DNA from 4 places in the Pectobacterium peruviense genome. Region 3 is predicted to be linked to each of the others. Evidence: predicted binding sites of a transcription regulator. Region 3 holds the regulator's gene; each other region holds the start of a gene.
What was found. The regulator Fur, encoded in region 3, represses iron uptake genes when iron is present. The targets are predictions, from matches to a motif close to ATAATAATGAGAACNACTATCAA.
Positions count from the first base shown of each region.

Region 1: the regulator Fur is predicted to act here: its motif matches at 4,496-4,518, upstream of exbB (tol-pal system-associated acyl-CoA thioesterase).
Region 2: the regulator Fur is predicted to act here: its motif matches at 4,785-4,807, upstream of sodA (superoxide dismutase [Mn]).
Region 4: the regulator Fur is predicted to act here: its motif matches at 4,700-4,722, upstream of DUT67_RS18110 (Nramp family divalent metal transporter).

Region 1 covers NZ_CP161826.1:4,462,954-4,470,701, forward strand. The annotation lists gene DUT67_RS20070 (sucrose-specific PTS transporter subunit IIBC) at 1-392, shown strand, start outside; gene DUT67_RS20075 (sucrose-6-phosphate hydrolase) at 392-1,801, shown strand; gene DUT67_RS20080 (LacI family DNA-binding transcriptional regulator) at 1,832-2,851, shown strand; gene exbD (TonB system transport protein ExbD) at 2,957-3,382, opposite strand; gene exbB (tol-pal system-associated acyl-CoA thioesterase) at 3,386-4,396, opposite strand; gene DUT67_RS20095 (TRAP transporter substrate-binding protein) at 5,073-6,050, shown strand; gene DUT67_RS20100 (TRAP transporter small permease) at 6,256-6,762, shown strand; gene DUT67_RS20105 (TRAP transporter large permease) at 6,778-7,748, shown strand, end outside.
Region 2 covers NZ_CP161826.1:4,770,965-4,778,712, forward strand. The annotation lists gene xylB (xylulokinase) at 1-762, shown strand, start outside; gene DUT67_RS21515 (acyltransferase) at 793-1,785, opposite strand; gene DUT67_RS21520 (aldehyde dehydrogenase family protein) at 1,993-3,528, opposite strand; gene fdhD (formate dehydrogenase accessory sulfurtransferase FdhD) at 3,799-4,632, shown strand; gene sodA (superoxide dismutase [Mn]) at 4,892-5,518, shown strand; gene DUT67_RS21535 (methyl-accepting chemotaxis protein) at 5,896-7,748, shown strand, end outside.
Region 3 covers NZ_CP161826.1:3,430,999-3,438,746, forward strand. The annotation lists gene ybfF (esterase) at 1-585, shown strand, start outside; gene ybfE (LexA regulated protein) at 876-1,157, shown strand; gene DUT67_RS15550 (methyl-accepting chemotaxis protein) at 1,273-2,940, opposite strand; gene fldA (flavodoxin FldA) at 3,830-4,357, shown strand; gene fur (ferric iron uptake transcriptional regulator) at 4,687-5,136, shown strand; gene glnS (glutamine--tRNA ligase) at 5,200-6,858, opposite strand; gene nagE (N-acetylglucosamine-specific PTS transporter subunit IIBC) at 7,022-7,748, opposite strand, start outside.
Region 4 covers NZ_CP161826.1:4,019,357-4,027,104, forward strand. The annotation lists gene nudK (GDP-mannose pyrophosphatase NudK) at 1-209, opposite strand, end outside; gene DUT67_RS18095 (glycerol dehydrogenase) at 587-1,684, shown strand; gene DUT67_RS18100 (MFS transporter) at 1,887-3,050, shown strand; gene DUT67_RS18105 (2-hydroxymuconate tautomerase family protein) at 3,064-3,267, shown strand; gene DUT67_RS18110 (Nramp family divalent metal transporter) at 3,418-4,662, opposite strand; gene grpE (nucleotide exchange factor GrpE) at 4,905-5,492, opposite strand; gene nadK (NAD(+) kinase) at 5,641-6,519, shown strand; gene recN (DNA repair protein RecN) at 6,599-7,748, shown strand, end outside.

The sequences.
Region 1 (7,748 bases), 1.0 Mb from region 3:
TCAACTTCCTGCTGCCGATTTGGGCAATGGCGAACGTGGCGCAGGGCGGCGCGTGTCTGGCGGTCTACTTTAAAACGCGTGACGCAAAAATCAGAGCGATTGCCGTTCCGGCGGGGCTTTCCTGTCTGCTGGGTATCACCGAAGCAGCGATCTTTGGTATCAACCTGCGTTTCATCAAGCCGTTCCTCGCAGCACTGGCAGGCGGTGCACTCGGTGGCGCGTGGGTCGTCTTCAATCACGTCAATATGACGGCCGTCGGGCTGACCGGTTTTCCGGGGCTGGCCATTGTGCAAGGTGGATCGATGCTTAACTATCTGATTGGGATGTTGATTGCATTCGGTGCCGCCTTTGTCATTTCCTTACTGCTGAAATACAAAACGGATAGCGAATAATGAAGGAAGTCCACTTAGTAAAGCGCATGGCGCACGCCCTGATGTCAGGTCACTCACGGAAACAGGAAGACCCGTATCGCCCGGAATGGCATCTGTCACCGTGTGTGGGTCTGCTTAACGATCCGAACGGATTTATTCATCATAATGGGCGTTACCATCTGTTTTATCAGTGGAATCCTTTAGCCTGTGCCCACGGAGCAAAATTCTGGGGGCACTGGAGTTCCGCCGATTTGGTGAACTGGAAGCATGAACCCGTCGCGCTGGTGCCGAGCGAAAGCTATGAAAGCCACGGCTGCTACTCCGGTTCTGCCGTCGTGGACCAAGGTGCAATCACGCTGATTTATACCGGTAACGTCAAATACGATGACGGTTCACGCACCGCGTTTCAGTGTCTCGCCCGCGAAAATTCTAACGGAGAATACGACAAGCTGGGCGCGGTTCTGACGCTCCCGGACGGCTACACTGGCCACGTTCGCGATCCCAAAGTGTGGCATCATGACGACCACTGGTACATGGTGCTCGGCGCACAGGATCTCGATCTTCAGGGGAAGGTCGTGCTCTATCGCTCCGCCGATCTACTGGCGTGGGAAAAGATCGCCGAGATCGCCGGTTCTCGTTTGAGTGGGCTCGGTGATTTTGGCTATATGTGGGAGTGTCCAGACCTGTTCCCGCTGGATGGCAAAGATATACTGATTTGCTGCCCGCAGGGCGTTCCCGCCGAAGACGAACGTTATCTGAATACCTTTCAGGCGGGCTATTTCATTGGCTCACTCGACTACGAGAGCGGCGTTTACCCACATCAGGATTTCCACGAACTGGATCTCGGCTTTGAGTTTTACGCTCCACAAACCACGCTGAGTGAAGACGGGCGACGCCTGCTGTTTGGCTGGATGTCGATTCCTGACGACAATGAGTTTTTTGAACCGACGATCGAGCACGGCTGGATCCATATTATGACCTGTCCGCGTGAACTCACGCGGCATGGCGATCGCGTTTACCAACGTCCTGCGCGCGAATTGCAACAGTTGCGTAGACAGCATTACACCTGGCAAGGTGCCGCAGACTACGCCTCGCCGCTGCCCATAAGTAGCGCGGAAGTGCTCATCACAGTTCAGGGGGAATTCCAGCTCAATCTTGCCTCCCAGCTTGTTCTCTGTTGGGACGGCGAGCGTGTAACGATGAGCCGACGCAACCGCCGCACTGGCGAGCCCGAGCACCGCTACTGGCGCGGCGACCTGAGTCAATTGCAGATATTATGCGATCGCTCCAGCGTTGAAATTTTTATCAACGACGGCGAGGCCGTGATGTCTGCACGCATGTTCCCAGAAAGCGAGGCGACCATGACGTTCAGTGGCTCTGGGCGATTAACGCTACAACACTGGCTGTTAGCGCAGTGCGTGATAGAATAACTTTCCTTTTTTCTGATAGCAGACCACGCGGTGAAACCGACTAAACGCATAACAATCAGTGACATCGCCGCGCTGGCTGGTGTATCAAAATCCACCGCCAGTCTGGTGCTTAACGGCCGTAGCAAAGAATTCCGCGTTTCTGATGAAACGCGCGATCGCATTTTAGCCGTCGCGCACGAGCAGCGTTATCAGCCCAGCATTCACGCACGTTCACTGCGTTCCTCACGCAGTAACACGTTGGGGCTGGTAGTGCCGGAAATGACCAACTACGGCTTCGCCGTGATTTCCCGCGAGCTGGAGATGCGGTGCCGTGAAGCTGGGTTACAGCTGCTGATTGCCTGTACCGACGAAAATGCCAGTCAGGAGATGATGGCGGTCAACAGTCTGGTACAGCGTCAGGTCGATGGCCTGATTGTCGCCTCCAGCCTTCTGAGTGATACCGAGTATCAGAAAATTAACCAGCAGCTACCTGTCGTGCAATTTGACCGGATTATTGGTGATTCCACCCTGCCGATGGTCATTTCCGAAGCGGTAGAATCCACGGCGGAAATGGTCGAGCGTATCGCCCGCCAGCATCGTGATGAGTTCTATTTCCTTGGCGGCCAGCCGCGAATTTCCCCGACTCGCCACCGTCTGGAAGGCTTCCAGCTTGGGCTGGCACGTGCCGGCATCGACTGCCAGCCAGAGTGGATTCTTCATGGTAGTTACCACCCCAGCGCAGGTTACGAAATGTTTGCTCAGCTGTGTGCGACGCTGGGTCGTCCGCCAAAAGCACTGTTTGTTGCCGCCTGTGGCTTAATGGAAGGGGTGCTGCGTTATATGAACCAGCATAACCTGATGGAAAGCGGCATCCGTCTGTGCTGCTTTGACGATCACTATCTGTTTGATTGTTTACCGCTGAAGATCGATACCGTGGCACAGGATTGTGAAAATCTGGCACGCAACAGCTTTGAAATGATTACGAGTTTGATCGCACAACAGCCGCTTGAAGAAGATCGACGCTATATCCCGACGCGTATTCACTGGCGTCATCCTGACTCGCGGGCATAGCCATAGCCCAACACACTTCACCAGCAGGTAGAACGTAAAAAGGGAATGTGGTTAGCGCCGCTTCTGAGAGCTTCGCATCACATTCCCTTTTGAATCGATCAGCCGTTATTTAGCGGCAGCGGTTTCCGCACCAACCAGGCCCACCTTGAGGTAGCCCGCTTTACGCAGTGAATCCATCACGCTCATGATGGTTTCATAATCGACGCTTTTATCTGCCTGAAAGAAGATGGTCGTTTCTTTGTTGGCACTGGTTTTTGCATCCAGCACCTGAGCCAGCGACTGCTCGTTAACCACCTCTTCCCCCAGAAACATTTGCTTATCCGCCTTTACCGTCAGGTAGAGCGGTTTTTCTGGCCGCGGCTGCGGTACTGCCGATGAAGCAGGTAGATCGACACGAATGTCTACCGTTGCCAGCGGGGCTGCTACCATGAAGATAATCAGCAGAACCAGCATGACGTCAATGAACGGCGTGACGTTAATGTCATGCATTTCACCGTCATCACTCACGTCCTCCTTCAAATGCATCGCCATGACTTAACCCACCCGCAGTTTGTGCGCGGCTGAAGACGCCCGGTTATCGTTGCTGGCAGCCACATCGAGATCGCGACTTTGCAGCAGCAGCACTTGTGCCGCCACATCACCGACTGTCGCTTTGTAGCCAGCAATCGAGCGTGCAAAGACGTTATAGATGACAACCGCAGGAATCGCCGCAACCAGACCAATCGCCGTCGCCAGCAGGGCTTCCGCGATACCCGGAGCAACTACCGCCAGGTTAGTCGTTTGCGTCTGTGCGATTCCGATGAAGCTGTTCATGATGCCCCATACTGTACCGAACAGCCCCACGAACGGTGCAACCGCGCCGACCGTTGCCAGATAGCCGTTACCACGCCCCATGTGACGCCCGGTAGCCGCCACACGACGTTCCAGACGAAACGCGGTGCGCTCTTTAATCCCGTTGTTATCATCAGAACGGGCGGACAGTTCCAGTTCGTTCTGTGCATCGACCAGCAATTGCTGCGCTACGCTACCTGCTTTGAACGCATCCGCCGTTTCCAGCGCATCGTCGAGCGTTTTCGCCTGTTCCAGCGCCAGATATTCACGGCGCAGTCGACGTTTCGCGCCAGACATTTCGACGCTTTTACTGAAGAAGATCGCCCAGGTAATCACGGAAGCCAGCAGCAAACCGATCATTACCGTTTTCACTACGGCATCAGCGTGCTGGTACATGCCCCAGACGGACAAGTCGGTTTTCATCAGATTGTTAGTGCCCGGCGCCGCACTGGCAGGAAGCGTGAGCGCTGACGTTGATGCTTGTGCATCGGTCGTCACGGGTGCGGAAGGGGACGCAGCAGCAGGCTGCGCGGCTGGCGCGGCATTCTGTGTCGATAACGGCGTCGTTGCCTGAGCCGCAAACGCATTTCCACTTAGTCCCGCCGTACACAGCAGGATAACCAGCACGCTACGGGAAAATGCGCTGAACGCGCCACGTTTTTTTTGCCAGGTTGATAACACCTGTTGAGTTGTATTACTGACAGCCGTCTTCACGCTGTGCCTCCACCATTCGTTCTGTACAATATCCACACATACCCACAGGTATCAATGCAGCAATAACGCAGCCTGAAATGATACCAAACCCTGAACGGATTGATAGTAGTTCTCATTATTATTTACATCAGATAACCCACTTTTTCTTGCGTTCTGACAGGGTTTTTGGGGGTATTACCTGCACATCGACAGGAAAGGCATAAGAAAATCATAAAAAATAGCATTCAGGAATATATCTGGCAGGTGGCAGGCGCTGGGGCTCATCTAAAACTCAGTTCTATATCATGAGGTTTTTGTGATCGACATTAAGTTATCACACCATTTCATGATGGCTGGCGATAAGTTTAGTGAAATAAATAGAAACATAAGTACACAATAAGATAAATAAAAACACCAAGTTACGTATATTTAGATTAAGAAACCAGTAATAAAATCCATATAAAACAGCATTTCACATTAGCTTTTTCTTTTGTGACACGAGTCATTCTACCAAGTTGTATAATAGGTTAGCTTAATCCACAGAGAATATCGGCGCGCGCCACAATAATAGCTCACATAAGGACGCCGTCCTCTCACCCGTAAACCCTCTGTTCATTACTCTATTTTTCATGGGTTTACATTTTTAATGTCACCATTTGATTATCGATAATGTCACCCTACCTCTGGAGATAACTCAATGAAGCTGTCGAAAACATTGATCGGCGTTTGTCTGGGCTCTACTGCATTACTGATGAGTCAAGCGATTCAGGCACAACAAATTAAAGCCTCTGATGTTCACCCTGAAGGTTACCCTAATGTCGTTGCTGTTCAGAAAATGGGAGAGAAATTAAAAGCTGCCACCAATGGCAGGCTGGAAATTAAAACCTTCCCCGGCGGCGTATTAGGTGATGAAAAACAAATGATTGAGCAGGCACAGCTCGGTGCGATTGATATTATCCGTGTATCAATGACGCCCGTTGCCGCTATTTTACCGGAAATAGAGGTCTTCACCCTGCCCTATATTTTCCGTGATGAAGATCATCTTCACAAAGTACTGGACGGAAAAATTGGCCAGGAAATTGGTGACAAGATTACCCATAGCAGTAAATCAAAATTGGTTTTCCTGGGCTGGATGGACGCGGGAACGCGTAATTTAATTACCAAACAGCCAGTAGCAAAACCTGAAGATCTTAAAGGCATGAAAATTCGCGTTCAAACCAGCCAGGTTGCTCTCGCAACGTTGAAAGCCATGGGGGCTAACGCCATCGCCATGGGCACCAGCGAAGTCTTTAGCGGCATGCAAACCGGCGTCATTGACGGTACCGAAAATAATCCACCGACCTATGTTGCGCATAACTACATGCCTGTTGCCAAGAATTTCACCTGGAGCCGCCACTTCATTATTCCTGAGTTGTTCCTGTATTCCAAAACCAAGTGGGATAAGCTTTCCAAGGAAGATCAGGATCTTATCCTGAAGCTGGCAAAAGAAGCGCAGCAAGAACAACGCGTACTGTGGAATGAATACAATCAGCAATCACTGGATAAAATGAAGGCTGGTGGCGTTCAGTTCCATGAAATCGATACCGAGTACTATTTCAAAGCGACGCAGCCCGTACGCGATCAATTTGGTGCCAAATATCAGGAGCTGATTAAAGCCGTCGCCGACGTCCAATAATTCAGACCGCATTCCAGCGGATAAATAGCAGAATATTGACGAGCATATTTACGTAATTAAAACGGTGATAATGGAAGGCTAATCCATTATCACCGCGCTACGGCTTTGTCAGCGATCTCCGTTATCTATTATCCGCCACCCTAATGGCCTGATATAAACAATTATCCTTCGCTTATCACTCAGCTGAGTGAATATAGGTGACACAATGGCACAGTCTTATCACTTAAGTATGGATGTACTCTATCGTATTGCCATGTGGGTTTCTGGTCTGGCGTTACTCATTATGACGCTAATAATTCCTATCGGCATATTTGCACGTTATGTTTTAAATGCTGCATTATCCTGGCCGGAACCCATTTCGATTATTTGTATGGTGACGTTTACTTTTGTAGGCGCAGCAGTCAGTTACCGTTCCAACTCACATATTGCCGTCAGCATGTTGACCGACAGATTGCCAGAATCCGGTAAGAAGATTTGCATTCATTTGTCGAATCTCCTGATGCTCTTAATTAGCCTGTTTATTCTCTATTACAGCACCGTGCTCTGCATGGAATTATGGGAACAACCCGTCGCAGAGTTTCCATTATTAACCGCGGGTGAAAGTTATTTACCGCTGCCTATTGGCTCGTTAATTACCGTGCTCTTCATCATCGAAAAAATGTTTTTCGGCCCGCAGGATAAACGCCCTGTGGTCATGCTTGGTAGTTCTTAATTCGGAGCCAATACCATGGATGCATTTATTCTTGTTGCCACGCTGGCTGTGCTGCTGGCGGTCGGCGTTCCCGTCGCCTACGCGGTAGGGCTGAGCGCGATTGTTGGCGCTTTCTGGATCGATTTGCCACTTGAGGCAGTCATGATTCAAATTACCAACGGCGTGAACAAATTTTCGCTGCTGGCGATTCCCTTCTTTATTCTGGCTGGCGCTATTATGGCTGAAGGCGGTATCGCCCGTCGTCTGGTTAGCTTCGCGTACATCTTTGTCGGCTTTATTCGCGGTGGCTTATCGCTGGTTAACATCGTGGCATCGACATTTTTCGGTGCGATATCCGGCTCTTCCGTGGCAGACACGGCCTCAATCGGCTCAGTGATGATCCCGGAAATGGAGAAGAAGGGTTATCCGCGCGACTTCTCCGCCGCCGTCACCGCCAGCGGTTCCGTGCAGGCCATTCTGACACCACCTAGCCACAACTCCGTGATCTACTCGCTGGCAACCGGCGGCACGGTTTCCATTGCCTCACTGTTTATCGCAGGGATCCTGCCCGGTCTGCTGCTCAGCCTGACCCTGATGGTGATGTGCGTCGGTTTTGCGCATCGACGCGGTTACCCGAAAGGCGAACGTGTGCCGTTTCGTCAGGCGCTAAAAATCTTTGTCGATACGCTGTGGGGGCTGATGACAGTCGTCATCATCATGGGGGGGATTCTGTCCGGTATTTTTACCGCGACCGAGTCTGCGGCCATCGCCTGCCTGTGGTCCTTCTTCGTGACCATGTTTATCTATAAAGATTATAAATGGTCAGAACTGCCCAAGCTGATGTACCGCACGGTAAAAACCGTCACGATCGTGATGATCCTGATCGGCTTCGCCGCCGCGTTCGGTGCTATCATGACCTACATGCAGTTGCCAAGCCGCATTACCGAGTTTTTTACCTCCATTTCAGATAACAAGTACGTCATCCTGATGTGGATTAACATCATGCT
Region 2 (7,748 bases), 1.3 Mb from region 3:
GATAACGCAGCAGGCGCGATTGGCGTCGGGCTGTATCAAACCGGTCAGGCGATGCTGTCTCTCGGTACATCCGGTGTTTACTTTGCCGTCAGCGACGGCTTTCTTAGCAACCCGCAGCATGCCGTCCACAGCTTCTGCCATGCACTGCCACATACCTGGCACCTGATGTCCGTGATGTTAAGCGCGGCGTCCTGTCTGGATTGGGTCGCCCGCCTAACACACGCCGAGAGCGTGCCCGCCCTGTTGCAGGAAGTCGCCTCAATGCCAGCCGATGACACGATAACGCCAGTATGGTTTTTGCCCTATCTTTCTGGCGAACGTACGCCGCACAATAATCCCGATGCTAAAGGCGCATTCTGGGGGCTGACCCACCAGCACGGTCGCGTAGAACTGGCAAAAGCGGTACTGGAAGGCGTGGGATTTGCACTTGCTGACGGGATGGACGCGCTGCACATGACTGGGCTGAAGCCCGATAGCATCACGCTAATTGGTGGTGGTGCACGTAGCACCTATTGGCGGCAAATTTTGGCGGATATCAGTGGGCAAACTCTCGAATACCGCACGGGAGGCGATGTCGGCCCAGCGCTAGGCGCTGCCCGTCTGGCACAAATCGCTATGCATCCCCATACGCCACTGGCAGAACTCTTGCCGCCGCTACCGTTGGAGCAGGTCCATCAACCAAATATCCAGCGCCACGCAGACTATGCCGAGCGGAGGCGCACATTTAAAACGCTCTACCAACAGCTTAGTCCGCTGATGTAGCACCGTTAGTCCGATAAGCTGGGCGAACAGTCAACTCACCCAGCGCCGCACATCAATCTTCTGTAGCGCCATCGAAAGCAGCAGGCTGGCCGCCAGCGCGATGGCGAAGACAGAGAAGATATCGATGACCGGATGGTCAGGCAGCATCACATCATGCGTACGTAGATAGTGAATGATCAGCGCGTGGAAACCGTAAATCGCCAACGAATGGCGCGAAATGATTGCAAAACCGGGTAGAACCCGCTGGCTAAAATACTGCTTAAATACGACCAAAAGGCTGACCGCAGCCAGGAAAACTAACGGGCCACAGTAGATATAAAACGTCTGGGTGAACGTGTCATTCAATAATGTGTGATGCTTCGTCCCCATCGCAATCAGCGCGACACACGCAATGAAGAAGGGAATAGCCGCCAGTACGACTTTCTTTGGCACGTCCAACATACCTAACGCGCGTCCCAGCGCGGCATACAGCACGTAATAAAATGTATCGCCGTAAATATAGAGATTAACAGGCAGCAATTTAAAGCCTTCAAACCCCACCCGTCCTGTATTAGGGTTGGCGACAACAGCTAATAAGATAATCAAGACCGCTAAATATTTGCCCGATACTGGCTTGATTGTAATGAGTGGAGAGAGCAGGTAAATCACGATAATGGCGTAGAAAAACCATAAATGATAAAAGATCGGTTTTTGCAGCGCATGGTGTAATGAATTCAAGCCATTAATCGGCGTGAGCGTCGCAATATAGATCAACGCGACCGTACTATAAAAAAGCAGACATAAACCGATACGCAGGAAATGTTTTTTCCCTGCACTGCGTTCACCAAAGAATAAGTAGCCTGAGATCATAAAAAACAACGGGACGCAGACGCGCGAAGCAGAGTTCAGGACATTCGCGACATCCCAATGTCCGTCGCCCGGCGTGCCACCCGCAGTAATATAGTAAGTTGTACTATGAATCAGAACGACCATCATGCAGGCCAATGCCCGCAGGTTATCAATCCAGCCGATCTTATCCGTCATGCACAACCTCTTGAAAGCAAAGCGCTATTCAAAACAGCGTAGCCGTTGTTAAGCGCAGACACAATCAACTATCAATAATCAGAGACTAACAATCGGGCAAATCTGAGTGCTCAGGACGAATTAACACGGAAAGCCCGCATCGATTTACGCTACGCCTGCGCACCCACCCGCAGTGGCAGGTGCGCAGGGTTTTAAGGAAATATACGGTTAGAACAACCCCATCGGCTTATCAGAGTAACTCACCAACAGGCACTTGGTTTGCTGATAGTGTTCCAGCATCATTTTATGGTTCTCACGCCCAATACCAGATTGCTTGTAGCCCCCAAACGCAGCATGCGCAGGATAAGCGTGATAGCAGTTGGTCCAAACTCGACCAGCCTGAATGCCGCGTCCCATTCGGTAAGCGATGTTACCGTTACGGCTCCATACGCCAGCGCCCAGACCGTATTCCGTATCGTTGGCTATCTCTAGCGCATCTTCCATCGTCTTGAACGTTGTTACCGCCAACACTGGCCCGAAGATTTCCTCCTGGAAGACGCGCATACTGTTTTTACCGAACAATATCGTCGGCTCCAGATAGTAGCCTTCCGCCAGTCCACCCGGCATCGCCTTACGCTGACCGCCCGTAAGCACCCGTGCGCCCTCTTTCTTACCGATATCAATATAGTTAAGGATGGTGTCAAGCTGGCCTGCTGACACCTGTGCACCCATCATGGTTTTGCTGTCCAGCGGGTTACCGATGCGGATAGCCTCAACGCGCTTGATTGCCCGTTCCATAAAGCGATCATAGATAGATTCCTGCACCAGCGCGCGGCTCGGGCAGGTACAAACCTCTCCCTGATTGAAAGCAAACAGCGTGAAACCTTCGAGCGCTTTGTCAAAGAAGCTATCTTCTTTATCCATCACATCGGCAAAGAAGATGTTCGGCGATTTGCCACCCAGTTCCAACGTCACAGGCGTCACATTCTGTGCCGCGTAGCTCATGATTTGCTGGCCTACCTCGGTTGACCCAGTGAATGCGACTTTCGCAACGCGTTTTGACGTCGCCAGATATTCACCAATTTCACTTCCCGAACCATTGACGACATTAATGACCCCTGCTGGCAGCAGATCCTGAATCAGCTCCATCAAAATCAGCACCGACATCGGCGTCAGTTTGGCAGGCTTCAACACAATACAGTTGCCGGCGGCCAGCGCAGGCGCCATCTTCCAACAGGCCATCAGCAGCGGGAAGTTCCAGGGAATGATTTGCCCGACAACGCCGAGGGGCTCATGAAAATGATAAGCCACAGTATCGCCGTCAATTTCGCTTATCGCCCCTTCTTGTGCCCGGATACAGGCCGCGAAATAGCGGAAGTGGTCAATCGCCAACGGCACATCCGCCCCGCTGGTTTCACGTATCGGCTTACCGTTATCCCAGGTTTCCACCTGCGCTAGCCGTTCAAGATTTTGTTCCATCCGGTCGGCAATACGGTTAAGCACCAGCGCCCGTTCCTGCACCGATAGGCCACCCCATTCCGCTTTTGCCTTGTGGGCTGCATCCAGCGCGTGGTCAATATCTCGCGTTGACGAACTGGCTACTTCACACATCGGCTGGCCTGTCACTGGCGTTAAATTGACAAAATACTGACCAGCATCAGGCGGAACCCAGGCTCCACCGATAAAATTGTCATAGCGTTTTTTCAGATCGAGAGAACCGACTTCGCCAAATGCGGATCGGCCTTCGAGATTATCGTGCGCCATTTCAGTCTCCTTTTCATTTCCGAGTGAGCGGCCATGCCGCAGTGAAAAAAGAGGCAAGCAGTAAGCAGCTACATTAAGCCTATACGGGGTGTGGCGTTAGCGACAGGATTCAGCCAGAGAAGAAGGCAACTCTTCGAGTTGACGCACAGTTTCTTTCCTGTTGCAGGAAAAATACATATTGCTATGCGAGCACGCTCGCTGTTCCTAGAGAAAAACTCGCATCCCTTCTGGCGCGATGAAATAATACTTTTAATTTCTATGGTTACTAACATGCAGGTATTTCAGGTGAAAGAGGTTCATTCACAAGCGGATGCCGTCCTCGAAGGCGCAACGCAACATTCGGTCTATCATCCCGATTCGCTGCATCAGCCACAGTCTGATTGGCTGGCAGAAGAGGTGCCTGTGGCGCTGGTTTATAACGGCATCTCGCATGTCGTTATGATGGCATCACCGAAGGAACTGGAGCAGTTCGCACTCGGGTTTTCCTTATCTGAAGGCATTATTCAATCACCCGCAGATATCTACGGTATTGATGTACAGAACGCCTGTAACGGCATAGAAGTTCAAATTGAGCTTTCTAGCCGACGTTTTGCCGGTCTAAAAGAACGACGCAGATCGATGGATGGCCGTACAGGCTGCGGCGTCTGTGGCGTAGAGCAGCTAGCGGAAATAGGCAAACCGGTTGCACCTCTGCCGTTCACGCAGACATTTTCCCTCAGCAAGCTTGAAAACGCGCTAGTGCGACTGCGCGATGTGCAGAAGATCGGTCAGGTGACTGGCTGCACTCACGCCGCAAGTTGGATAGCACCAGACGGCACGCTGTCAGGGGGGAGCGAAGATGTCGGACGCCATGTTGCGCTGGATAAATTGCTTGGTGCCCGAGCAAAACAGGGGTGGCAACAGGGTGCAGCACTGGTTTCCAGCCGAGCCAGCTATGAAATGGTACAAAAATCTGCCATGTGTGGCGTGGAAATCTTGTTCGCTGTCTCTGCGGCAACCTCACTGGCCGTTGACGTCGCACAGCGCTGCAACCTGACTCTAGTTGGTTTTTGTCGACCAGGGCAGGCAACCATTTACACGCACCCGCAGCGTCTGAGCAAGTAAGCCATTGCCGTCAAGATCGCGGTGGCTACCAGTCAACACACACGCAATTTGAAGTATGACGAGTATAGATTAATTTGTTTTTACATAGTGCGATAATGACATAACCGTTTGTTATCATGAAGTAAAGCAATCTGACTCCCGACAGCAGATCGAGAATAATCATTTTCAATATCATTTAATTAACTATAATGAACGTATTGCTTACGCGGCACTCATAGAACAGTGCCGTAACATTTTTTTTACCATGGAGATGCTAAACATGAGTTATTCACTGCCATCGCTGCCTTATGCTTATGACGCACTGGAACCGCATTTCGACAAAGAAACGATGGAAATTCACCATTCCAAACACCATCAGGCTTACGTCAATAATGCTAATGCAGCGCTGGAATCTCTGCCTGAACTGGCTAAATTGTCTGTTGAAGAGCTGATTGCTCAACTGGATAAAGTCCCTGCTGAGAAAAAAGCAGCCCTGCGTAACAACGCTGGTGGCCACGCTAACCACAGCCTGTTCTGGAAAGGCCTGAAATTAGGTACTACGCTGACTGGCGATCTGAAAGCAGCAATCGAACGCGATTTCGGCAGCGTTGATGCGTTTAAAGAAAAATTTGAGCAAGCAGCAGCAACCCGTTTCGGTTCTGGCTGGGCTTGGCTGGTTCTGAAAGACGACGGCAAACTTGCCGTAGTCTCTACTGCAAACCAAGACAGCCCGCTGATGGGTGAAGCAATTTCTGGTACCTCTGGCTACCCAATCGTCGGTCTGGACGTATGGGAGCACGCTTACTACCTGAAATTCCAAAACCGTCGCCCAGATTACGCTAAAGCATTCTGGAACGTGCTGAACTGGGACGAAGCCTCAGCTCGCTTCGCTAGCGCGAAAAAATAAAACCGTTGGATGCCTGATACCATCAGGCTCCTTCTGCGTTTGAATAGAGACTGGAATAACAACGTGTTATTCCAGTTTTTTATTATATTTCACCTCGTATTTTCTGTTCATCTCCTCGTTGTTCCCCACCGACCCGCGCGATCGAATAGCCGCGATCTCGCACCGTTTACCCGTTTCTGTTAGCGAACAGGCTTCAAGCCCGAAAAGCGGGCGGCGCGTAAAGTTTCAGAGTAGAGTGCCGATATCTACTGCGGGTTTTTATCATGTTGTTTTGCAGGGATAGGCTTGGCACGCGGTAATCCGAGATGCTAACACCGCTAATCAAGTGTGCATCAGGATAATGAATTTGACTCAATACGATATAGTGGTGGAATGGGATGGCTATGAATTTTGACAATCTAAAAGTCGGTAAAAAATTAGGATTAGGCTTTTTCCTGATTCTGCTGATGACCATGGTGATTGCCGGTGCGGGTATTATGCATATAGGCTCGCTGAAAGACAGTATTGATAAAGTTAATTTAAGCAACGATATCAATGATGAAATTAATCAGGCTAAATATTACCGCGCATTATACGGCACCACCTATAATCCTGATGATATCAAAAAGAACATTGAGCATATTTCTAATATCAGCAAGCTCGCTGAAAAAGCAAAAGAATTTAACTGGCCAGAAAGCGACGCCAAGAAAATAGCCAGCATCCCTACGTTAATTTCCAGCTACCAGGAAAAGCAAAAAGGTTATATTAATGCAGTAAATACCAAGGACACGGTAAGAAAAGGCTGGAATATCTCAACGACAGAAAAACCACTGCAACAGCTCAATGACCAATTAAAGACGGATAATAACAGCGCCACTCTGCAATTATTACTTTCTGACCTAAACCAAAAACTGATTGCCGTCCGCTACCACGTTCGCGGTTTATTACTTTCGACCAATAAAGAATCCGAAGAAAAACTAACGGATTCCATCAACGCGGCGCAAACATCATTGACCTTCCTGTATCAGAGTCTGTCTGCCGAACAGCGTGAAACGCTGGCACCGGTGATGACGATCATGAACAATTATGAAGAACAGGTGTTGGCATATATGCCGGCCTATCAAGAAGAAATGGCGCAGGCAGGGCAAATGCGGGTTGTTGCCGATCAATTGAATGCCGTTATCCTATCACTACTTAGCGATCAACTGGCCGCCTCACAGGCAGACATTCACAATGCCACGCTGCAAATGAGTATCGCGGCGCTGATTACCCTACTGCTTGGTCTGCTGATTTCCTGGTTCATTTCACGTCAGATCACCACACCACTTGGCAATACATTGAACATGGCTGAAAAAATCGCGATGGGCGATCTCACCATGTCCATCAACACGACCCGTAAAGACGAGCTGGGCCAGTTGATGAGTGCGATGTCGAAAATGAACGACAATCTGCACAATATGATCGATGACATTCGTGTCGGCGTCAGCCAGATTTCTAACGCATCCAGCGAGATCGTTGCGGGCAACACAGATTTGTCGTCACGTACCGAACAACAGGCCGCTGCCGTTGAACAAACCGCCGCCAGCATGGAACAACTCACCGCGACGGTTAAGCAAAACGCAGACAACGCACACCACGCCAACAAGCTGGCAATCAGCGCTTCCCAAACCGCCAAACAGGGTGGCGAGCAGGTCAATAAGGTGGTGCAAACCATGACCGCGATTGAGAGCAGTTCTAAACGTATCGCGGAAATCACGTCCGTCATCAACAGCATCGCCTTCCAGACTAACATTCTGGCATTGAACGCTGCGGTGGAAGCCGCGCGCGCCGGTGAACAAGGCCGTGGCTTTGCCGTTGTCGCCAGCGAAGTCCGTAGTCTTGCCCAGCGTAGTTCACAGGCTGCGAAAGAAATTGAAGGTTTGATTTCTGAATCGGTTAATCAGGTATCACGCGGTGCAACGCTGGTCGGCAATGCCGGCAAAACAATGAACGATATCGTCACCTCTATCACTCAGGTACATGACATCATGGGTGAAATTGCCACTGCATCGGATGAGCAAAGCAAAGGAATTACTCAGGTTAGCCAAGCTATTGTTGAGATGGATAGCACCACTCAGCAGAACGCCGCGTTGGTTGAACAATCCTCTGCCGCCGCCGACTCGCTGGAAGAGCAGGCAAGACTGCTGAAGCAGGCGGTTTCCGTCTTCCGTCTGGCCAACGCACAGCATGACGATACCCCCGCTGGTATCGC
Region 3 (7,748 bases):
ATGAACTACCCCGCAATGGCGCAGGACGTGCTGGCGCTGCTGGACGAGCTGAACATCGAACGCGCTATTGTCATTGGCCATTCGATGGGCGGAAAAGTGGCCATGGCGCTCAGCGCACTGATTCCCGAACGGCTGGACAAGCTAGTCGCGATTGATATCGCACCAGTGGATTATCAGGTACGCCGCCACGACACCATTTTCGCTGCGCTACGCGCCGTAACGGAAGCCGGTCTGACATCACGAACCGAAGCGACAGCACTCATGCGCCAGCATATAAAAGAAGAAGGGGTAATTCAGTTTTTGCTGAAATCTTTCCAGCAGGGAGAGTGGCGTTTTAATGTGCCAGTGTTGTGGGATGAGTACGAAAACATCGTGGGCTGGCAAGAGGTTCCGGCCTGGCAAGGACCAATACTGTTCATTCGTGGCGGTGATTCCCCCTATTTGGACGATCGATACCGTGATTCACTGCTGCGCCAGTTCCCAACCGCGCGTGCACATGTCATCAGCGGCGCTGGCCACTGGGTTCACTCAGAAAAACCTGATGCGGTTTTGCGTGCTATCCACCGTTTTCTGGACGCGAATTAACCAGACGGTACGCACACTGGCGGATTCATAGCGACGACGGCAGTTAACCGTTGTCGCCGCCAGTGTGGCTAGGGTATGATGGCGCTCGCAGTAGAGGGACGGCTGATTCAGCCACAAGCATTGTAACCACTTCATCAAAATGCACGCACCACTTCCCGGCATGTTCCACATATAGGCAAACCGCAACCTGACAATCCTGTTGCAGGATAAGAATAGGCATCGGTTTTATTTGTGAACAAGACAGGCAGCGTGGTGTATTTTGGTCCGAATACCTTGCAGTATCATTACTTATGGCAAAAGAACAAACGGATCGTACCACACTGGATCTGTTCGCAGATGAGCGTCGTCCGGGCCGCCCCAAGACCAACCCGCTCACTCGTGACGAACAACTAAGAATTAACAAGCGTAATCAACTACGTCGCGATAAAGTTCGTGGCTTGCGCCGTGTTGAATTAAAAATTAACAGCGATGCTGTCGATATCCTGAACAGCCTTGCTGAAGAGCGGAACATTAGCCGCAGTGAATTGATTGAAGAGATGCTGTTGGCACAATTGGCCGAACAGCATTCCTGATTGACGTAACACGCGATTCACATAATGCAGTATTCACATCTTGTGCGGCGCCATTTCTGACGCCGCCTGAACGTTAACCCAAGACTAAAAATACCATCCTGGATTAAAGCGACAGCTAGAATTTTTCCCAGTTGTCGCTACTGGCCGGTAGCGCTTTGCTTGCACGCGGCGCAATCGCCTGCGCTTTCTGCACCGGTTTTGCAGCCACTTGCAGCGCTGACTGCGAATCGGACAGTTGGAACAGCGACACAGTCTGGTTCAACAACGCCGCCTGTTCTTCCAGCGACAAGGCTGCCGACGATGCCTGTTCAACCAACGCGGCGTTTTGCTGCGTTACGCTGTCCATTTCCGCCACAGCCTGACCAACCTGCGCTATACCTTTGCTCTGCTCTTCCGAGGCAGAGGCGATTTCACCCATGATATCCGTCACATTGGTAACCGCACGGACGATATCCTGCATGGTGTCACCGGCGTCGCTAACCAGATTGGAGCCGGTATCCACACAGCGAACCGATTCAGAAATCAGCCCTTCAATCTCTTTCGCTGCCTGCGCACTGCGCTGCGCCAGACTACGAACTTCTCCTGCTACCACGGCAAACCCACGTCCCTGTTCACCCGCACGCGCCGCTTCTACCGCTGCGTTCAGTGCCAAAATGTTGGTCTGGAAAGCAATACCGTTAATCACGGTGGTGATTTCTGCGATTTTTCTTGAGCTACCGGATATTTCCGCCATGGTTTTCACCACGTTCTCAACAATCTCACCGCCCTTCTTCGCCGTTGTCGAGGCTTGTAATGCCAGTTGGCTGGCGTGGTTGGCGTTTTCGGCGTTCTGTTTCACCGTTGCCGTCAGTTGCTCCATGCTGGCTGCGGTTTCTTCCAATGCGGAAGCCTGCTCTTCGGTACGTGAAGACAGATCGTTATTACCCGCAGCAATCTCAGAAGCGCCCTGATAGATAGAGTCCGTGCTGTTTCTGATGGTGCTAACCGTACTGGCCAAGCTTCCCTGCATTTCACGCAGCAATGGGAAGAGGCGACCAACACAGTTATTACCAAAGTCCAGAATTGGCTTACCCAGATGACCAGAAGCAATCACGCTAAAGTGATAACGCAGGTCATTTAACGGACGAACCAGACACACCACCAGATAACGGTCGGTCAGGAACAGCATGATAAGGCCGATAAACAACCCGCTCAGCAAAATGTTCTGCCCAATCGTGGTGATTTGTTCAAAACGCACACCCGCCGCATCGAATTTCTCTGCGCTGGCGTTACTGAACGCGGATAGAGATGCGCCAAACTGGCGACTCAATGGCGGCACAACGTTCTTGGCCTGATTTTGGTAGTCATCCAGCGCGTTGGCTGCGGCCTTTTGGTAAAGTGGCTCAACGCCTTGAACAACCAGATTATTCCAGTCACGGCTGACAGCCTGTACCAGCGCATCGTCCAGACTCGCATGATCGATAGCATTAAACGCCACCAGATCAGACTTCAGTTTATCCAGTGCAACTAACGCCGATGCCTGCTCTTTATCTGCGGTTGCGTTATCGCCACTACGACGAGCGTCAACAGCGCGCGCCAGACGGGTTACCATACGGAAGTATTGATCGTTGCCCTGGTTGATAAAATTCATGTTCTGAACCAGCAAGGTGCTGGTCTTCGAGGTCGCCGTCATCTCTTTAAAAGAGAACATGGTATATATCGATACGCCGCCCCAAAGAACGCAAAAAGTGCCCAGCACCCATAGCATAGCGGTTCTGATGGCAATATTTTTTATAAGTCTCATAGCTCACTCCAAATCAGGAAAATGGTTAAAAAGATTTTTATCGCTAATCAACCGATATGAATCAGAAAATTCACACCATGAAACAGGTCACTTCTCCCTAGCGTTCAAATTTCACCGAGTTGAAAACTCAAAAACCACGCTAACTCATCGGCTAAATACAGAGAATATTTAGCGTTCTCGCTATATTTATTAATATAATTTTTCACATTGAGAATAAACCCACCTATTTTATAGATATAAGGATTTTAATCAGAGGGTTGCAAGTAAGAGCATTATCCATACTCGCCACATCTCTGATAGCAGGGATATGCCATTTCGCAGCAAAGCAATTAGAGGTGATTTTTCATTTTATTCTTTAACATCAAAAGAATAAAATCATCATCACGGCATTGCATCGTTTCAGCTGCAAATGGTTATAATTCTTATTTCCTTTCATTAGGAATATTCCCGCAAAATGTTACAGGTTTTCAATTCGCTAAAAAACATTATCCTTTGTATGTATTTTAATTCTCCTGAATAGTAACGTTCCGTTCCGTGACTTTTATTTTTCACAAAAAGAAGCCTGCTTTTAATTACAACCGGTACAAGTTGTAAAAATAAAAAGCACATTCATAAAAAATGAAACATTGTTATGAATAAATAACCGCGACGATATTAAGGAAATGTGCGTTTACTCTCAGACGATAACATAAACCTTATTAACCATGTGGAATTTAACATTAACAGTGATGTTTTTCATTTCCCTTCCTTGCCTCCGCCTGTCACCCGCTCTTGATTTACGCCTCCTTACCGATACGAGTTTCTCCAGATGTGAGTGTCTGTTATTATTAACGGATAAGTGGGTGAAATATTACACCATACCATTAGGAATCAAGAGGTTATTCAATTCATGGCACTCATCGGAATATTCTTTGGCAGCGATACGGGCAACACTGAAAACATTGCCAAAACGATCCAACAGCAGTTAGGCAGCGGCGTTGCGGATGTTCATGACATCGCCAAAAGCAGCAAAGAAGACCTCGAAGGTTTCGATATTCTGCTATTGGGTATTCCAACCTGGTATTACGGTGAAGCTCAATGTGATTGGGATGACTTTTTCCCGTCACTGGAAGAAGTTGATTTCACAGGAAAATTGGTTGCTCTGTTTGGTTGCGGCGATCAGGAAGACTACGCGGAATACTTCTGTGATGCTATGGGCACCATTCGTGACATCATTGAACCTCGCGGCGCGACGATTGTCGGCCACTGGCCAACAGAAGGTTATTATTTTGAAGCATCTAAAGGGCTTGCCGACGACAATCACTTCATTGGTTTAGCTATCGATGAAGACCGTCAGCCTGAACTCACCAACGAACGCGTGACGACGTGGGTGAAGCAGATCAGTGATGAACTGAATCTGAAAGAGCTAGTTGGCTAAGCCATTTTGGCTCTGATATCCCCTATCAGAGCCAAAACAGCATTGATAGGTAAAACCTTTCATAATAATTGATACATTTTTTTAACTTCTATCAGTAAACCTGTACAATAATCCCATCGGTTTTATACGTGCATAACCATTTCCTCATTCATCAACAACGGATTGCGTTGTATATCAGTAGTGTGAATGGGGACAATATTGTTAACATTCCCTTGTTTTCATTTTGTATGCGCGGTTCTATAATTGAGACGTGATTACATTTTTTAAGCCGACCGATGTCATAGGCTAGGCAGCCTCCATTGATAAGTAAGCAACAGGACTAAACCCGCATGACTGACAACAATACCGCATTAAAGAAGGCCGGCCTGAAAGTCACTCTTCCAAGACTGAAAATACTGGAAGTGTTACAGGATCCTGTCTGCCATCACGTCAGTGCGGAAGATTTATATAAGAGACTGATTGATATGGGCGAAGAGATCGGTCTTGCTACCGTCTATCGCGTACTTAACCAGTTTGATGATGCGGGCATCGTAACCCGTCATAACTTCGAAGGCGGCAAATCCGTCTTTGAATTGACGCAGCAGCATCATCACGATCACTTAATTTGCCTCGACTGCGGCAAAGTCATTGAATTCCGCGATGAATCTATCGAAGCACGTCAACGCGAGATCGCAGAAAGACATGGCATTAAACTGTCCAACCACAGTTTGTATCTCTATGGGCATTGCAGTGAAGGGGATTGCCGCGAGGATGAAACCCTGCACGACGCCACACGATAAATCGACCGCATAAAAGAATAAAACCGCCGAGGCGGTTTTATTCTTGTCTTCTTATCGGTGGCCTTAGCCTACCCAAGTATCACGTAGTCCAACCGTACGGTTAAACACTAGGTGTTCTGCACTGGAGTAAACGCGATCGGCACAGAAGTAACCTTCACGCTCAAACTGATACGCTTTCTCTACTTCGGCCTGTGCCAAACTCGCTTCTACAAAACCTTGCGTAATTTTCAGTGAGTCTGGGTTAATCGTTGACAGGAAGTCATCCGCCGCCGCAGGGTTTGCCACACTGAACAGACGATCGTACAAACGGAATTCCGCTGGCACCGCATGCGCCGCAGAAACCCAGTGGATGACGCCCTTCACTTTACGACCATCTGCCGGATCTTTGCTCAGCGTTTCCGCATCATAGCTACAGTAAATGGTGGTGATAGTGCCCTGCTCGTCTTTTTCAATGCGATCGGCTTTGATCACATAGGCATTACGCAAGCGAACTTCTTTACCCAAGACCAGACGCTTGTACTGTTTGTTAGCTTCTTCACGGAAGTCAGCACGATCGATATAAACTTCACGGCTGAATGCTACCTGACGTGAGCCCATTTCTGGCTTATTCGGATGGTTAGGCATCGCAACAAACTCTTCGTGCTCGGCTGGCAGATTCTCGATAACCACTTTGACCGGATCCAGCACTGCCATCGCACGCGGGGCATTTTCATTCAGATCATCACGGATACAGGATTCAAGCGCGGCCATTTCCACGTTGTTATCCTGCTTCGTTACACCGATGCGCACACAGAATTCACGGATAGAAGACGCACTATAGCCACGACGACGCAGACCCGAAATGGTCGGCATACGCGGATCGTCCCATCCTTCAACGACATTTTCCACAACCAGCTGATTCAGCTTACGCTTAGACATAATCGCGTATTCAAGGTTAAGGCGGGAAAACTCGTACTGACGCGGATGACAAGGAATGGTGATGTTATCCAGCACCCAGTCGTACAGACGGCGGTTATCCTGGAATTCCAGCGTACACAGTGAATGCGTGATCCCTTCCAGCGCATCGGAAATGCAGTGGGTGAAATCATACATCGGGTAGATGCACCACTTATTGCCCGTCTGGTGGTGATCGGCAAATTTAATGCGATATAACACCGGATCGCGCATCACGATAAAGGACGAGGCCATATCGATTTTTGCACGCAGACAAGCTGTACCTTCAGCAAACCCACCGTTGCGCATCTTTTCAAACAGTGCCAGGTTTTCCTGCACGGTACGATCGCGGTAAGGGCTATTTTTACCCGGCGCCGTTAGCGTGCCGCGGTATTCACGAATCTGTTCGGGCGTCAATTCATCAACGTAAGCCAGCCCTTTACCGATCAGCTCAACCGCATAAGCGTGCAATTGATCGAAATAATCAGAAGAATAACGAACGTTGCCGCTCCATGAAAAACCCAACCACTCGACGTCACGTTTGATCGACTCAACGTATTCGATATCTTCTTTCACCGGATTGGTGTCATCAAAACGCAGATTGCACTGCCCCTGATAGTCACGTGCGATACCAAAATTCAGGCAAATAGACTTCGCATGCCCAATATGCAGATAGCCGTTCGGCTCTGGCGGGAAACGCGTCTGAATATGGTCATGCTTACCGGACGCCAGATCTTCATCAATAATCTGACGGATAAAGTTAGTCGGGCGGGCTTCAGCCTCACTCATTCTTCATTCCTCAATGCTAAAACGACGTATAACCGACAATGATCCAACAAGCTACGCTGGGAAACAACCGTTAATTATTCATAACGAAAAAAAGGGCGAGATTGCTATCTCGCCCATCACTTTCATCGACATAACACCGCGTTAAACAAGTAACGATGTCATATTACGCTTTATCATGTTCCGCTTTCAGCGCGGTTGCGATTGATTCAGCCTGTGTGCCCACAACAATCTGCACACTCTGCTTATTCAGACGAATAACACCTGCCGCACCAAGACGTTTCGCCTGCGCCTCATCAACCAGAGAAGAGTCAGCCACATTCAAACGCAAACGCGTGATACAGGCATCAATACCTATCAGATTGGCTTTGCCGCCCAGCGCCTGCAAATAACCACGCGCCAACGTCGCCGTATCGCTTGATTTCTCACCCGCAGATGCAGTACTCACGTCATATCCATCGGCTTCGCTACCGCTCACGGCAAGTTCACGTCCCGGTGTTAACAGATTGAAGCGAGTAATCGTGAAGCGGAACACCACATAATAAATGACGAAGAATACCAGCCCTTGTGCAATCAGCATGTACCACTGGGTGGCTAGCGGGTTACGCGAGGACAGCACCATATCCACCAGACCAGCACTGAAGCCAAACCCGGCAATCCAATGCATACTGGCAGCGATAAAGACGGAAAAACCCGTCAGTAGCGCATGAAGGAAGTACAGCACTGGTGCCACGAACATGAATGAGAATTCCAGCGGCTCGGTGATCCCAGTGAAGAATGAAGCAAACGCCGCCGCCAGCATAATCCCGGCAACTTTACTTTTGTTCTCAGGACGCGCGCAGTGGTAGATCGCTAACGCGGCTCCCGGTAGGCCGAACATCATAATCGGGAAG
Region 4 (7,748 bases), 590 kb from region 3:
GTGGGAATACGGAATTGTCGTGTCAGGATCACCGTGCCTTTCGCCCGGTTGTACAGCAGAATCGTCGCACCATCACCTCGGTCGTAAACCTCACGAACCTGGCGCACTACGCCGCCATTGTTTCTTTTTAAATCAAAAGTATATTTATTCAGAATATACCAGTTATCGGATAGCAGCTTCTTTTCGACGATATCAATAGGAGACGACATGCAAACACCTCGGTGATCGATGGTTGGAAGAGCGCATTCATTTATAACGACGATGCCATCATATCCCTTTTGAACTCCTGCATAAACGGGTAAGGAAACGTATGTCTGGTGGAAATCACAGCAGAGTTACGCACCAACCCTATGATATTCATGGTTTAGTCTCACGCTCTCATTCCGCTCTTTTCGTCCATCTGACGTTTATCGACTATGCTATACCTTAAATCAGTCCTGTTTCAGGAAGTCGCGCTGCGCTTTCGTTTCCCCCATCACTACCGTCAACTCGTCTCGTCATCATGCGCGTAACGCAACCGCCTTCCATGATTCACTCGAATTCAATACTGCATCACTTCTCAAACCACATCATCGAGGTAGATAACATGAGTCATTTCATTTTCTCTTCACCTAGAAAATATGTTCAGGGTCGCGGCGTGCTGGATGAACTGGGTGAACAACTCAAGCCGCTGGGAACAAAAGCGTTTCTGATGGCGGACGGCGTTGTTTGGGACATCATCGGCCAGCGCGTTGATGCGTCCCTCAAGCAGGCGAGCATCGGCCACCATTACGAGTGTTTTAACGGTGAAGCATCCAGCAACGAAATCACCCGTCTTGCTAAGCTCGCGCGCGACGCGGGCACGAACATTGTTGTTGGGTTAGGTGGCGGTAAAACGCTGGATACGGCAAAAGCGGTCGCCGATGAGCTAAAACATAATGTGGCGATTGTCCCTACCGTGGCCTCAACGGATGCACCGTGCAGCGCGCTGTCCGTCATCTACACCGACGAAGGCGTGTTTGAGTCCTATCGCTTTTACGACAAGAATCCTGATCTGGTGTTGGTCGATACCGCCGTCTGTGCGCAGGCACCCGCACGCCTGTTTGCCTCCGGCATTGCCGATGGTCTGGCAACCTTTGTCGAAGCACAGGCGGTTCTACGCTCTCACGCGCTTTCCATGCTGGGCGGTAAACCCACACTAGCGGGTATGGCGATTGCCGAAACCTGCGAAAAAACGCTGCTAACCTACGGCTACAGCGCTTACAAAGCGGTGGAAAAAGGCGTGGTAACGCCCGCGGTGGAATCCGTAGTTGAAGCCAACACGCTACTTTCCGGCTTGGGCTTTGAGAATGGTGGATTAGCTGGCGCTCATGCCATCCACAACGGATTTACCGCGATTAAAGGCGATATTCACCACCTCACGCACGGGGAAAAAGTTGCCTACGGCACGCTGACACATATGGTGTTGGAGCAACGTCCTGACGAAGAAATTGCACGCTACATTCGCTTCTACCGCGCGATTAACATGCCGACGCGGCTAAAAGATCTGCATCTGGAAAATGAACCATTTGAGAATCTGATCAAAGTGGGTGAACTGGCGTGCAGCGACGCCGATACGTTGAAAAATCTGGACAGCGGGTTAACGGCTGAAGACGTCGCCCACGCGATTATTGCCGTCGATGCATTCAGTAAAACCATCAGCTAACCGTAATTGAGGTAAAAAAACCGGCTCCAGCGAGATCAGTACAATGGAGCCGGGCTTGGTATAACCAACTCGTTTCTCACTACCGTATTCATGCCAGAGACGTTATCTCTGCGTCATCAACCTGCTCATTACTATTCACTTTTATTTGATGAGAAAACGGGCAGGATAAGGACATATTCTCTATGTCTTAGGTCATCATTTGATGGAACGTCCTCGCTTTATCGCACTATCGGACACGCTGATTCTTGCCCTTTTTGGGACGGTCGTACTGGCATTGGGTATGGGGCTTGGACGCTTTTTATATACACCGATGCTGCCCGTTATGTTGGAGGAAAGTGATTTCACCTTCAGCCAGCTTTCCTATATTGCCAGCGCAAACTACGCTGGTTATCTGTTCGGCAGCCTGCTTTTCTCTTTCAGCCGTCGTGCCTCAACCTCTCAGCCCGTGTTCCTGCTGTTTGCCGCAGCCGCTGCGACCAGCGTGTTGCTCTTCGCGATGACATTGACCACCAATACAATGCTGGTCATGTTCATTCGCTTCATCACGGGGATCGCCAGCGCGGCGATGATGATCTTCGGGTCCCTGATCGTTTTACACCACACAAGGCATACCGGCATTATTGCCTCGCTCTATGCTGGAGTTGGCGTAGGGATCGTGTTAGGCAATGAATACATCATTATTGGGCAACATTACGCTCTGACTGCCGAACTATTGTGGTGGGGAGCTGCGCTGATCTCCGCGCTACTTCTGATCGCCCTACTCATACTTTCGCCCCATAAAAACACTGTACCGCAGCAGAAGATAGCCAATGTCGATGAACCACCTCACCTTGGCTGGCGACGGCTCGCGCTGCTATACGGCCTCGCGGGCTTCGGCTATATCGTCATCGCTACCTATCTGCCGTTGATGGTGACGGCGCTAGACGTACCGCGATTATCCCTGCATTTATGGTCACTGGTTGGGCTGGCAATCATTCCTGGCTGCTTTTTCTGGCTATGGGCAGCCAACCGTTGGGGAACGTTACCCTGCCTGACAGCCAATCTGCTGATTCAGGGCGTATGTGTCCTGATGACGCTGTTCAGCCACTCTCTCGTGGCATTGATATTCAGCTGTATCGGCTTTGGTGCTACTTTTATGGGAACCACCTCGCTGGTGATGCCATTAGCCAAACGGCTACACGCGCCGCACGGCATCAACCTGCTTGGGCTGGTGACGCTCACTTACGGCATTGGTCAGATTCTTGGCCCCATACTCACCAGCGTCCTGACGACTACCCACGCTATCGCGCCAGCGATTGTATGTAGCGCAGCAGCACTTTTCATCGCGGCTGGACTCTGCTTACCCCACCGCCGCTCATCACCCTAATCCCGGAGAACCTATGCCATATGTAAATATCAAAATCACCAATGAAGGCGTCACCGCTGAACAAAAACGTCAATTGATCGAAGGCGTAACTCAGTTGCTGGTCGATGTACTCAACAAAAATCCGAAAACCACCGTGGTGGTGATTGATGAAGTCGAAACGGACAACTGGGGAATCGGCGGCGTGCCAGTGACGGAGCTGAGGAAGGCAAGCAAATAGCGAAACGGTGCCACGCCATGTGGCACCAGATTTATATACCCCAAATAATTCGAGTTGCAAGAAGGCGGCAAGAGAGAGAATCCCGATGAGCTTACTCCGGTAAGTGATTCGGGTGAGTGAACGCGGCCAACGCACATGCAGCTTGAAGTATTACGGGTATATCCCCAACATGGTATCAATCAACAGATACATATTCAGAGAAACCACCAGCACGACAATGAGTTGCCCGATGCGCTGCACCCATTTGCCGTTAACCATCGATCCCATCAGTTCACGGTTACCGGTGAACGACAGCAAAGGAACCAGCGCCAGCGCAATCCCGAAGCTCAGCACCACCTGGCTCAACACCAGCACGCGCGTCGGATCCATACCGGACAGAATCACGATAAACGACGGCAGCATCGTCACAGAACGACGAACCCAAAGCGGGATATGGAAGCGCACGAACCCTTGCATTACCACCTGACCCGCCAGCGTACCAACAACGGTAGAAGAAAGGCCTGCCGCCACCAGACTCAGACCGAAAATCACCGCGGCGGCTTTACCCAACAGAGGCTCTAACGTGAGGTAGGCTTTATCCAGATCGGCAATGTCCTGATTGCCGCTGAAATGGAACGCCGCCGCCGCCGTTGCCATCATCGCCAGATTAACGAACCCAGCAATCGTCATCGCAATCGCGACATCGACTTTCGTTGCAGAATAGCGCTCAGCACGGGAATGGCTGCCTCCATGCTGCGTCAGAGAAGAGTGCAGGTAAATCACATGCGGCATAATCGTTGCCCCCAACACGCCTGCGGCCAGCAACACGGCATCAGAGGTCGGCAAGCTAGGGATCGCCATGCCTTTGGCTAAAGCGGACAACTCAGGCTGAGAAAACACCAGTTCGACAATATACGCTGCCGCAACAAACAGCAGCAGGCCGCCGATGACCATCTCCAGCGGCTTCTGACCGCGCTGTTGCAGCATGAGAATCAGGAAAGTGGCAATCCCGGTGAGAATCGCGCCTTCCAGCAGCGACACGCCCAATAGCAGTTTAAAACCTATCGCCGCACCGATAAACTCAGCCAGATCGGTCGCTATCGCAATAATTTCTGCCTGCACCCAGTACGCCCAAACGGCAGGACGCGGAAAGCGATCGCGGATATGTTCTGCCAGATTCTTGCCTGTTGCGATGCCTAACTTGGCAGACAACAGTTGAATCAGCATCGCCATCAGGTTTGCCCACACCACCACCCACAGCAACGTGTAACCATAGGCCGCGCCAGACTGGATGTTTGTGGCAAAGTTGCCCGGATCGATATAACCAATCGCCGCGATAAACGCCGGGCCCATCAAAGAAAGTTTAACCTTCCTTGAGGTACGGCTTGTTGACTCAATGACACGGCTACCCGGCATAGTATGACCCTTCTAACACTGTTGTTTTATTACTCTCACAAAAATGATAATGATTATCAAGTGCATTTAGAGTGGTAATACCAATTCTTTTGATAGCTAACGATGATGAGTCATTCAAAACCTAAAAAACATCTTTTTTATCAAACAAATCTTAACAAGATATAAACAAAAAACCCCATGCGGAAAGCACGGGGTTTGGGATGAAGATACGTTTTAAATAGCGTACGTAAAAGCAGAAAGTATTAGTCTTGTGCTTTTGATACAGCAACCATCGCCGGACGCAGCAAGCGGCCATTCAGCGTATAGCCTTTTTGCATGACCATCATAACATGGTTCGGCTGATGATCGGCTGAAGGTAACATCGTCATCGCCTGATGCACTTCTGGGTTAAACGGTACACCCACATCACCAACCACCTCGATACCGAACTTATGCACGGCATCCAGCAGCGATTTCAGCGTCAGCTCGACACCTTCAATCATTGAAGCCAGTGATTCATTGGCTTTGTCCGCCGTATCCAGCGCACGTTCCAGGTTATCGATGACCGGCAGCATTTCACTGGCAAATTTCTCTACCGCAAATTTATGCGCTTTCTCGACATCCATTTCCGCACGGCGGCGAACGTTATCGGCTTCAGCACGGACGCGAAGCATATTGTCACGTTCGCGCTGTTGCAGTTCACTAAACTGGGCTTCCAGCTCGGCGATGCGCGCATCACGCGGGTCAGCTACGTCTGCCGTCTCTGGCGTGGCATCCGCTTGCTGCCCTTTTGCTGCTTCCTTTTGATCCAGGACTTGCTCGTCAGGCGTTTTCTGTTCTTTACTACTCATGAAATTCTCCGCGGTTTAGCATTAATCTCGCTAGTTGCTTATTATGGGGATCAAAATCGGGGATTCAAGGGAATCGGTCATATATTGGTTCCCAACGCTGCCGATACACCACGCTGAGGACAAAACAGCAATGAACACACCGCTTACAATGAACAGGCCGTTTAATTGTATTGGCATTGTCGGCCACCCGCGCCACCCAACGGCGTTGGCAACGCATGAAATGCTCTACCATTGGCTCACCGAAAAAGGTTACTCCGTTCTGATCGAACAGCAGATCGCGCGTGAACTGAACCTGAAGGATGCGCCGACAGGTAGCCTTGCCGACATCGGTCAGCAGGCGGATCTGGCAGTGGTCGTTGGCGGTGATGGCAACATGCTGGGCGCGGCACGCGTGTTGTCGCGCTATGACATCAAGGTGATCGGCGTGAACCGCGGCAATCTCGGATTTTTGACTGACCTCGATCCCGATCATGCGCAGCAGCAGCTTTCTGACGTTCTCGACGGTCATTATCTGAGCGAACAGCGCTTTATGTTGGAAGCGCACGTTTGCCGCACCAACCAGCCCGACAGCATCAGCACTGCCATTAACGAAGTGGTACTTCACCCGGGGAAAGTGGCACATATGATTGAATTTGAAGTCTATATTGACGACAAATTCGCCTTTTCCCAGCGTTCGGATGGCCTGATTATCGCCACGCCGACAGGCTCAACCGCCTATTCGCTTTCCGCCGGCGGCCCTATCCTGACGCCGTCTTTGGAAGCCATTGCGCTGGTGCCGATGTTCCCGCACACATTGTCTGCCCGTCCGCTGGTGATCAACAGCAGTAGCACAATTCGGCTGAAATTTTCCTGTATTACCAACGATCTGGAAATCAGCTGCGACAGCCAGATTGCGCTACCGGTGCAGGAAGGTGAAGAAGTGCTGATTCGCCGTAGCGAACATTACCTGAATTTAATCCATCCAAAAAACTATAGCTATTTCAATACACTAAGTTCAAAACTCGGCTGGTCAAAAAAATTATTCTAAAATTCCACCAAGCCACTTTACTGTATATAAAACCAGTTTATACTGTATGTAAACACAGTCCCCATACAGGAAAACTATCATGCTGGCGCAACTCACTATAAGTAACTTCGCCATCGTGCGCGAATTAGAAATCGATTTTCAGTCAGGAATGAGCGTAATCACCGGAGAAACCGGTGCGGGGAAATCGATCGCGATTGATGCCCTCGGTTTATGTCTGGGAAATCGTTCTGACGCCAGCATGGTCAGGCCGGGAGCTGCCCGAGCCGACATCTGTGCCCGCTTCGCGCTGACGGATACCCCAATGGCACGTCAGTGGCTGGAAGAAAACCAGTTGGATGACAGCAACGAGTGCCTGTTACGCCGTGTAATTAGCGCCGATGGTCGCTCACGCGGTTTTATTAACGGCACCGCTGTGCCGCTGTCTCAACTGCGTGAACTCGGTCAGCACCTGATTCAGGTACATGGCCAGCATGCTCATCAGCTACTGCTGCGCCCCGATCATCAAAAACACCTGCTGGATGCGTATGCCGATGAACCGAAATTGCTGGTTGCGATGCAACAGGTTTGGCATCAGTGGCACCAAAGCTGTCGCGCACTGGCGCAGCTGCAACAAGCAGCAATTGAACGCGAAGCCCGCCGAGAACTGCTGCAATACCAATTAAAAGAGCTGAATGAATTCGCGCCACAGCCTGGCGAATATGAACAGATTGACGTTGAATACAAGCGTCTGGCGAATAGCGGTCAACTACTGACAATGAGCCAACAGGCCATGCAGTTGCTGAGCGAAGACGAAGAGCAGAACATACTCAGTATGCTGCACCGCGTAGAAAATCAGCTTGGCGAACTGATTGGCATGGATGACAAGCTGTCCGGCGTGCTGTCCATGCTCGAAGAAGCAGGCATTCAGCTTAGCGAAGCCAGCGATGAGCTGCGGCACTACAGTGAACAAATGGACCTCGACCCGATTCGACTGTATGAGCTAGAACAGCGCCTGTCGCGTCAATTGGCGTTGGCACGCAAACACCATATCGCGCCAGAAGCGATCCCAGCATTCCATCAGCAGTTGCTGGAAGAACACCGACAACTGGAACAACAGGAAAGCGACCATGAGGTGCTTAGCGCCTCCGTTGGTGAATATCACCAGCAGGCGTTGCACCTTGCAGAACAATTACACGTTCGCCGTCAGCACCATGCCAGTGAACTGGCACAGCTCATCACCACCAATATGC